DNA from 2 places in the Blautia hansenii DSM 20583 genome. Region 1 is predicted to be linked to the other one. Evidence: a T-box and tRNA genes for the amino acid it is inferred to sense, from the RefSeq annotation. Region 1 holds a T-box; the other holds one or more tRNA genes.

Region 1 (4,418 bases):
GTAGATACATTTTTAAATACAGAATTTTCTCACGCAGAACGCCATCAGAAACGTATTGATTTAATTGAGGAATAAGCAGAAAACAAAGGAGAACAGAAAAATGGCAAAAACAATGGTTATGGAGCATCCATTAATTCAGCATAAAATCGGTATTATCCGCAGAAAAGAGACAAGCTCAAAGGAATTTCGTGAATTGGTAAGTGAAGTTGCAATGTTTATGGCTTATGAAGCTACCAGAAATTTAAAGCTTGTTGACGTGGATATTGAAACTCCTATTACAAAAACAACGGTAAAAGAGCTGGCAGGTAAGAAGATGGCAGTTGTGCCGATTTTAAGAGCAGGTCTTGGTATGGTTGAGGGAATGCTTACCATGGTTCCGGCAGCAAAAATCGGTCATATCGGTCTTTACAGAGACCCTGAAACTTTAAAACCGGTGGAATATTACTGCAAGCTTCCTGCTGACTGTGGGGAAAGAGAAGTATTTGTTACAGACCCTATGCTGGCAACAGGCGGTTCTGCGGCAGCGGCAATTACTATGTTAAAAGAAAAAGGCGTAAAAAATATCCACTTTATGTGTATCATTGCTGCGCCGGAAGGTGTAAAAGCCTTGCAGGAAGCGCATCCTGATGTGGATATCTATATTGGAGCTTTAGATGAACACTTAAATGACCACGGCTACATTGTACCGGGGCTTGGCGATGCCGGAGACCGTATTTTCGGAACAAAATAAGAGGTGAAAGCATGACAGGAAAGAGAGACGGATATATTTCCTGGGATGAATATTTTATGGGAGTTGCAAAGCTTTCAGGAATGCGTTCAAAAGACCCCAATTCTCAGGTGGGAGCCTGTATTGTAAGTCAGGACAATAAGATTTTGTCCATGGGCTATAATGGTTTTCCCATGGGATGTTCTGACGATGAATTTCCATGGGCAAGAGAAGGCGAAGAGCTTGATACAAAATATTTTTATGTGACACATAGTGAGTTAAATGCGATATTGAATTATCGTGGCGGTTCTTTAGAGGGAGCGAAATTGTATGTGTCCCTGTTTCCCTGCAATGAATGTGCAAAGGCAATTATTCAGGCCGGAATTAAAACCATTGTTTATGAATGTGATAAATATGCAGACTCTGCGGCAGTCAAAGCATCAAAAAGAATGTTGGATGCGGCAGGGGTGCGTTATTATCAGTATAATAAAACAGGACGAAAGATAGAGATTGAGGTATAAAAATAAGAGGAGTTCTGTCGGGAAAATCCGGCAGAACCTCTTGACAAAAGAAAAAAATTCCAATAGAATGAGTAAAAGTAAAATGACGAAGAAAAGGAATAGTATGCGAATGGAACTCTAAAGAGAGAAAGCCGTATGGTGAAAGGCTTTTGTGGGAAATCGCAGAACCGGCCTTGGAGTTGCCTGTGATGAGCAGGACGTGTGCTTTGACGTTAAAAAAGCAAAGGAAGTGAGTAGTCCGGATAAAATGAAATAAGATAGGACTGCTAATAAGGGTGGTACCGCCGGGTAGAAGACATCGGTCCCTAGGAGATAGGGGTTGCATGTCCTTTTTTTATGTAAACAGCTATTTATGAAAAGTTCATATCGGGAATATGACACATTCACGCTCAGTCTGCGTTCACTTTGAGCCGGAGTCTCAAAGCGTACTCGACAAATTCACTGAAATGTATCAATATTCCGATATGTTTTCAAAACAGTAGTTTCATAAAAGGTTCGGGACATGAGATATGAAAATACAGAATATAACCTCTCTATCAATAGCAAGTATAAAAATAAATAAAAAATTTAAAGGAGAAAGCAGTTATGGCAAATAACAAGAAACTGGTAGAAGCAATTACTTCTATGGAAGAAGATTTTGCGCAATGGTACACAGACGTAGTAAAAAAAGCGGATTTAATTGACTATACAAGTGTAAAGGGCTGTATGGTTATCAAACCGGCAGGCTATGCAATCTGGGAAAATATTCAGCATGAATTGGACAGAAGATTTAAGGAAACAGGTGTAGAAAATGTATATCTGCCAATGTTTATTCCGGAAAGTCTTCTTCAGAAGGAAAAAGACCATGTAGAAGGTTTTGCTCCTGAAGTTGCATGGGTAACACATGGAGGACTTGAACCGCTTCAGGAAAGACTTTGTGTGCGCCCTACTTCCGAGACTTTATTCTGTGATTTCTATGCTAAGGAAATCCAGTCTCACAGAGATTTACCAAAGGTATATAATCAGTGGTGTTCTGTTGTTCGTTGGGAAAAGACAACAAGACCATTCCTTCGTTCCAGAGAATTTTTATGGCAGGAGGGTCATACTGCACATGCAACAGCAGAAGAAGCAGAAGAAAGAACCATTCAGATGTTAAACATCTATGCGGATTTCTGTGAGCAGGTTCTGGCAATGCCTGTTGTAAAAGGAAAGAAGACAGACAAAGAAAAATTTGCGGGAGCAGAGTCTACTTATACAATCGAAGCTTTAATGCACGACGGAAAAGCTTTACAGTCAGGAACAAGCCATAACTTTGGTGATGGATTTGCTAAAGCATTTGGTATTCAGTATACGGATAAAGAAAATAAATTACAGTACGTTCACCAGACTTCATGGGGAATGACAACACGTTTAATTGGTGCGATCATTATGGTTCACGGAGACAACAGCGGTCTTGTTCTGCCTCCTAGAATTGCTCCGGTACAGGCAGTGGTTATCCCAATCCAGCAGAAAAAAGAAGGTGTTCTGGACAATGCTTACAAATTACAGGCACAGTTAAAAGCAGCAGGAATTCGTGTAAAAACAGACGATACAGACAAGAGTCCGGGATTTAAGTTCGCAGAGCAGGAAATGCGTGGTATTCCGGTTCGTATTGAATGTGGACCAAAGGATATGGAAGCAAATCAGGCAGTTGTAGTAAGACGTGACACAAGAGAAAAAATCACAGTATCTCTTGACAATCTGGCAGAAGAAGTTCAGAAAATTCTGGATACTATGCAGGTAGAAATGCTGGAAAGAGCAAGAGCACACAGAGAAGCTCATACTTATACAGCAACAGACTACGAAGAATTTAAGTCTATTGTAGAAGAAAAACCGGGATTTGTAAAAGCAATGTGGTGCGGCTGCAAAGAGTGTGAAGACAAGATTAAGGATGATGTTCAGGCAACATCCAGATGTATGCCATTTGAGCAGGAAACTCTTTCTGACAAATGTGTTGTCTGCGGCAAACCTGCTAAAAAAATGGTTTATTGGGGGCGTGCATACTAATTATGAAAATCGAAGTTCCAAAGAAAGTACAGACAATTATCAGGACTTTGCAGGAACATGGATACGATGCTTATGCGGTAGGAGGCTGTGTTCGTGACAGCCTCCTTTTTCGTTCTCCTGCGGACTGGGATATTACCACCTCTGCAAAGCCTCTGGAAGTAAAAGAGATTTTTAAAAGAACGGTAGATACCGGACTTCAGCATGGAACTGTGACGGTTCTCATTGAAAAAGAAGGATTTGAAGTGACGACTTACCGTATTGACGGCGAATACGAGGACAGCCGTCATCCAAAGGAAGTTATCTTTACAGGTAATCTGGAGGAAGATTTAAAGCGCAGAGATTTCACCATCAATGCAATGGCATATAATGACGCTGTCGGTCTGGTAGATGTGTTTGGCGGAAGACAGGATTTACAGGATAAAATCGTGCGGTGTGTGGGAAATCCACAGGAACGCTTTACAGAAGATGCCCTTCGCATTTTAAGAGCCGTGCGATTTTCCGCACAGCTTGGATTTTCCATTGAGGAAAAGACAAAGGAAGCGGCAAAAGTCCTTGCGCCTACCTTGAAAAATATCAGTGCAGAGCGTATACAGACAGAGCTTTTGAAGCTTTTGGTGTCGAAAAATCCCCATTATTTAAAAACTGCATGGGAACTGGGAATTACCAAAATTGTATTGCCTGAATTTGATGTTTTGATGGAAACGAGCATGGGAGAGAAGACCTTAAAAGCTTTTGCTTATACAAGTGCAGATAAGGCAGAACGACTTGCCGTTCTCTTTGCAAATATGGAAAAAACGCCGGAAAAAAGCAGGGATTTAGCCAAAAAGATTTTAAGAAGACTGCGTTTTGACAATGACACCATCAACAAAGTGTCCGAGCTGGTTTTTTGGCATACCTGTCCTTGGGAATGTACGAAAAAAGCAGTGCGAATTGTTTTAAGCCAATGCACCCCGGCGCTCTTTCCTGTGCTTTTAAACGTTCACAGAGCAGAGCTTTTAGCAGAGGAAAAACCAGATAAAGAAAATCTGGAATTTCTGGAGAAAAGCGGCGAGTTTTACAGGGAAATCATGGAAAAGAAAGAGTGTATTTCCATAAAAATGCTGGCAGTATCGGGGAAAGATTTTATTGAAATGGGAATAGAGCCGGGAAAGAAAATCGGAGAATTG
Region 2 (4,418 bases), 160 kb from region 1:
AAAGATAGGATTTTGGTAGATCCTTTTTGCGGAAGTGGGACATTTCCTATCGAGGCTGCCATGATAGCTGCCAATATTGCACCGGGGATGAACAGAAGCTTTTTATCTGAGGATTGGAAAAATATAATTTCCAGAAAACATTGGTATAATGCTCATGATGAAGCAAGAGATTTAATGCGTCTTGATGTGGAAACTGATATTCAAGGATATGATTTAGATGGTGAAATTGTAAAAGCTGCAAGAGAAAATGCTCGATGCGCAGGTGTCGAGAAACTTATTCATTTTCAGCAAAGGGATGTAAAGGATTTAAATCATCCAAAAAAATATGGTTTTATTGTTACAAATCCTCCTTATGGGGAACGTATTGAGGAGAAAGCAAACCTGCCTCAGCTGTATACTACCATAGGTGAAAGTTTTCAGAGACTGGATTCATGGTCTATGTATCTTATTACTGCTTATCAGGATGCGGAACGTTATATTGGAAGAAACGCAGATAAAAATCGTAAAATTTATAATGGTATGATGAAAACGTATTTTTACCAGTTTTTAGGGCCAAAACCACCTAGAAAGAAAAAATCTCTTGAGTAAAGGAGAAAGTGTCAAATGAGAAGATTGATTTTTGCTACCGGAAATGAACATAAAATGGTTGAAATCAGAGAAATTTTGGGAGAACTGCCTGTGGAAATCCTTTCTATGAAGGACGTAGGAATTAAAGCTGATATTGTGGAAAATGGGAATACTTTTGAAGAAAATGCTTTAATAAAAGCAAAAGAAGTATGTAAATTGGCAGGAGAAATGGTTCTTGCAGATGACTCTGGTTTGGAAATTGATTATTTGAACGGTGAACCGGGCATCTATTCTGCAAGATATATGGGAGAAGATACTTCTTATCATATTAAAAACCAAAATCTCATCGACCGTCTGGAAGGAGTTCCGGATGAAAAGAGAACTGCACGCTTCGTATGTGCCATTGCAGCGGCGTTTCCAGATGGAAGAAGCTTTGTTGTTCGTGGAACGATAGAAGGGATTATCGGATATGAAGAACGTGGTACCAATGGATTTGGATATGATCCGATTTTTTATCTTCCTGAGAGAGGAGTAAGCACAGCAGAGATTCCTCCTGAGGAGAAGAATAGTATCAGCCACAGAGGAAATGCATTGCGTAAGATGAAAGAACTTCTTGAACGTGAGGAATTGCTATGAGAGTATTGATTGTCAGTGATACTCATGGTCATGAGGAAAATCTGGAGCGTATTCTAACGGAAAAAGGACCTTTTCAGCATTTAATTCACTTAGGTGATGTAGAAGGGCAAGAAGACTATATTGAGGTTATTGCAGGCTGCCCTGTGCATATTGTAGCGGGAAATAATGATTTTTTTTCAGATTTGCCAAGAGAGGAAGACTTTTGGATAAAAAATTATCATATTTTTATTACCCATGGACATTATTATGGGGTTTCTGTGGGAACAGACAGGCTTTGTGAGGAAGCAGCATTTCGAAATGCCAAAGTGGCAATGTATGGACATACTCATCGACCAGAGATTGAGGAGAAGAATGGAATTACGATTTTAAATCCAGGAAGTCTTTCCTATCCAAGGCAAATAGGAAGAAAGCCCAGTTATATTATTATGGAAATAGATGGAGCAGGAAAGGCGAAATATACGATTTATTATTTGTAAGAAAAGTCCCAAATCCCTTGATTTATAAGGGGTTTGAGACTTTAATAAAAAAAATAAAAAAAATTTTAAAAAAAGTGTTGACTTTTTTAGAAAGTGCTGGTATAGTATACCTTGTCGCCGGGCAAGAGAGTTCGGAGGACAACAAAAAACACTTTCGGGGTGTGGCTCAGCTTGGCTAGAGCGCCTGGTTTGGGACCAGGAGGTCGCAGGTTCGAATCCTGTCACCCCGACTGTTTCTTAAAAAAAGAAATGTTATTTATTTTATGCGGGTGTAGTTCAGTGGTAGAACACCAGCCTTCCAAGCTGGATATGTGGGTTCGATTCCCATCACCCGCTTACGTTAAGCCCAAAAGGTTTAATGTGATGTGTTTGTAGCTCAGCTGGATAGAGCAACGGCCTTCTAAGCCGTGGGTCGGGGGTTCGAATCCCTCCAAGCACGTTCGCATCAAAGATGCACATGGTGGGTATAGCGCAGTTGGTTAGCGCGCCAGATTGTGGCTCTGGAGGCCAAGGGTTCGAATCCCTTTATCCACCCTAGCCGTAAGGCGGTCTTGGGCTATCGCCAAGCGGTAAGGCACAGGACTTTGACTCCTGCACTCGCTGGTTCGAATCCAGCTAGCCCAGTTTAATAATATTACGGAGCATTAGCTCAGTCGGTAGAGCACTTGACTTTTAATCAAGTTGTCCGGGGTTCGAATCCCCGATGCTTCACTGTTTAAAACAGCCAAGGTCAAAAACCTTGGTTATTTTTTTAAAACAATATAGATTTGCGGATATGGCGGAATTGGCAGACGCGCCAGATTTAGGTTCTGGTGTCCATGACGTGCAGGTTCAAGTCCTGTTATCCGCAGTAAGAAATGGTAGAAGATGTTTAAATACGACATTTTCTACCATTTTTTTCATTTTTTATTTATTCTGTAGTATCCGGATTATTAAATTGCTGAAAAAGTGTATTTACTCTGTCGGTGGCAGCGGTTAAATAGATTACACATAGTTATATTATCTATGTGAATTCCTAGAAAATGTATATGATTAACAAAAATTGAATATTCAGCAATACTTGCAAAAGAAAGTGATGTGGAGTAAAGTATAAAATACCATTTAGCCCTTGAGCGAGTTTTCTTTTTAAGCACATGGTATATTGTATAAACCGAAGACATACATTGTAAAAACAGCGTCTTCGGAGGCTTATCCTTGAAAGAATATATTGAAGAAAGGGCAATTGAAATAGCCAATTATATTATTGAAGAAAAGGCAACAGTAAGGCAGACTGCGAAAAAATTTGGAGTAAGTAAGAGTACGGTACATATAGATGTAACAAAAGAGGCGTTTTTGTGAAGGTTGTTTATGAGGTGAGGTAAAGAAGGAGAAGGCCGTAGAAATGCGGTCTTTTTCTTTTGGGTGATTTTATTGTGTTATGGGTGGAAATCGGTTAAAATAGAATATAGAAAGATTGTATTAGGAACGGTTGAGGGGATAAAGTCAATGAAACCATGGAAAGATTTGTTTCGTACACATATATTGGAACGTGGACTGAATTATTATGAGGAAGGTTATGTTACTTCATTGGAACAGACTTCGACAGGATATACAGCAGTAGTAGAAGGAACAGAGGATTATGATGTAGAAATAGAGATTCGGGATGATCGGGTTTATGATATGACATGTACATGTCCGTATGCAGAAGAAGGAAATTATTGCAAACATGTGGCGGCGGTTTTGTATGAGATAGAAGAAGGAGAACCAGATACAAAAATACCGGGAAATTATCTTCAAAAGGTTCAGGAACAAAATAAAGAATTGCAAGAGATTATTGCCGGAATTCCAATAGATGAATTACAGGAAATCGTATTTTCTCAGGCAACTTCGGATGAGTTTCTATATAATAGGATTATGACAAAGTATGCGCCGATAACACCGTGTCATATGATCAGATTGAAACAACAGGTAAATGATATCGGCTATCATTATTCTGACAGAGGCGGGTTTGTAGATTATTATCATGCAACAGATTATACAGATGCATTGAATACGCTTTTAGATGAAAATGTTCCGCTGTTATTGGAGAAAAATTATAGAATGGAAGCATTTGAATTAGTAAATTGTATCTTTTATGAGATTGGGAATCGAGATATAGATGATTCAGATGGAGGCACATCATTTGTAGCAGATAATTGTTACGAGTATTGGCAAACAATACTGCAAGAATGTAATGATAAAGAAAAAGAAAATATGTTTCAATGGTTTCAAGATCATCAGGAAAATTATGTAATTGATTATTTGGAAGATTATATTAGTGATTTTTTGCTGAATGAATTTCATGATGAAGAACTACTTCAGAAGAAACTTCATATGTTGGATGAAAAAATCGTTAAGTTTCAAAAAGAAAACTATAGTGGCGATTCGTATTCCGCATATTACGGTATGGTCAATAACATAATTACAAGGATATGTTTGATGGAAGAATTGAGTTATTCTAAGCAGGAAATAAAAGAATATCGGCAGAAATATAGGAATTTTTCTGAAATTCGGAAGATGGAAATACAGGAATATTTATCTGATAAAAAGTATGAAGAAGCCATTGCAGTATTGAAGGAAAGTAAAAAATTGGATGCGGACAAAGCCGGATTGGTAGCAGAATATAGTCAGCAATTAATTCAAATTTACGAAAAAAGAAATATGCAGAACGAATACGTGCAGGAACTGCAATATCAGGTGTTTGAATGTATGCAGCGTGAT

The links. A T-box is a leader RNA that pairs with one kind of tRNA and senses whether it is charged. The one in region 1 lies ahead of proS (proline--tRNA ligase), so its partner is inferred to be a tRNA-Pro.
Region 2: it has a tRNA-Pro gene. The T-box ahead of proS (proline--tRNA ligase) is inferred to sense a tRNA for this amino acid. The anticodon was not compared.

Annotation. Positions count from the first base shown of each region.
Region 1 is NZ_CP022413.2:535,991-540,408, forward strand. Features, by position in the region: gene rpiB (ribose 5-phosphate isomerase B) at 1-75, shown strand, start outside; gene upp (uracil phosphoribosyltransferase) at 101-730, shown strand; gene CGC63_RS02640 (deoxycytidylate deaminase) at 742-1,227, shown strand; T-box leader at 1,307-1,537, shown strand; gene proS (proline--tRNA ligase) at 1,813-3,252, shown strand; gene CGC63_RS02650 (CCA tRNA nucleotidyltransferase) at 3,255-4,418, shown strand, end outside.
Region 2 is NZ_CP022413.2:376,865-381,282, forward strand. Features, by position in the region: gene CGC63_RS01840 (THUMP domain-containing class I SAM-dependent RNA methyltransferase) at 1-588, shown strand, start outside; gene CGC63_RS01845 (XTP/dITP diphosphatase) at 604-1,203, shown strand; gene CGC63_RS01850 (metallophosphoesterase family protein) at 1,200-1,679, shown strand; tRNA gene CGC63_RS01855 (tRNA-Pro) at 1,835-1,909, shown strand; tRNA gene CGC63_RS01860 (tRNA-Gly) at 1,945-2,015, shown strand; tRNA gene CGC63_RS01865 (tRNA-Arg) at 2,045-2,118, shown strand; tRNA gene CGC63_RS01870 (tRNA-His) at 2,140-2,213, shown strand; tRNA gene CGC63_RS01875 (tRNA-Gln) at 2,232-2,303, shown strand; tRNA gene CGC63_RS01880 (tRNA-Lys) at 2,318-2,390, shown strand; tRNA gene CGC63_RS01885 (tRNA-Leu) at 2,449-2,529, shown strand; partial or broken gene CGC63_RS01890 (sporulation transcriptional regulator SpoIIID) at 2,874-2,999, shown strand; gene CGC63_RS01895 (SWIM zinc finger family protein) at 3,165-4,418, shown strand, end outside.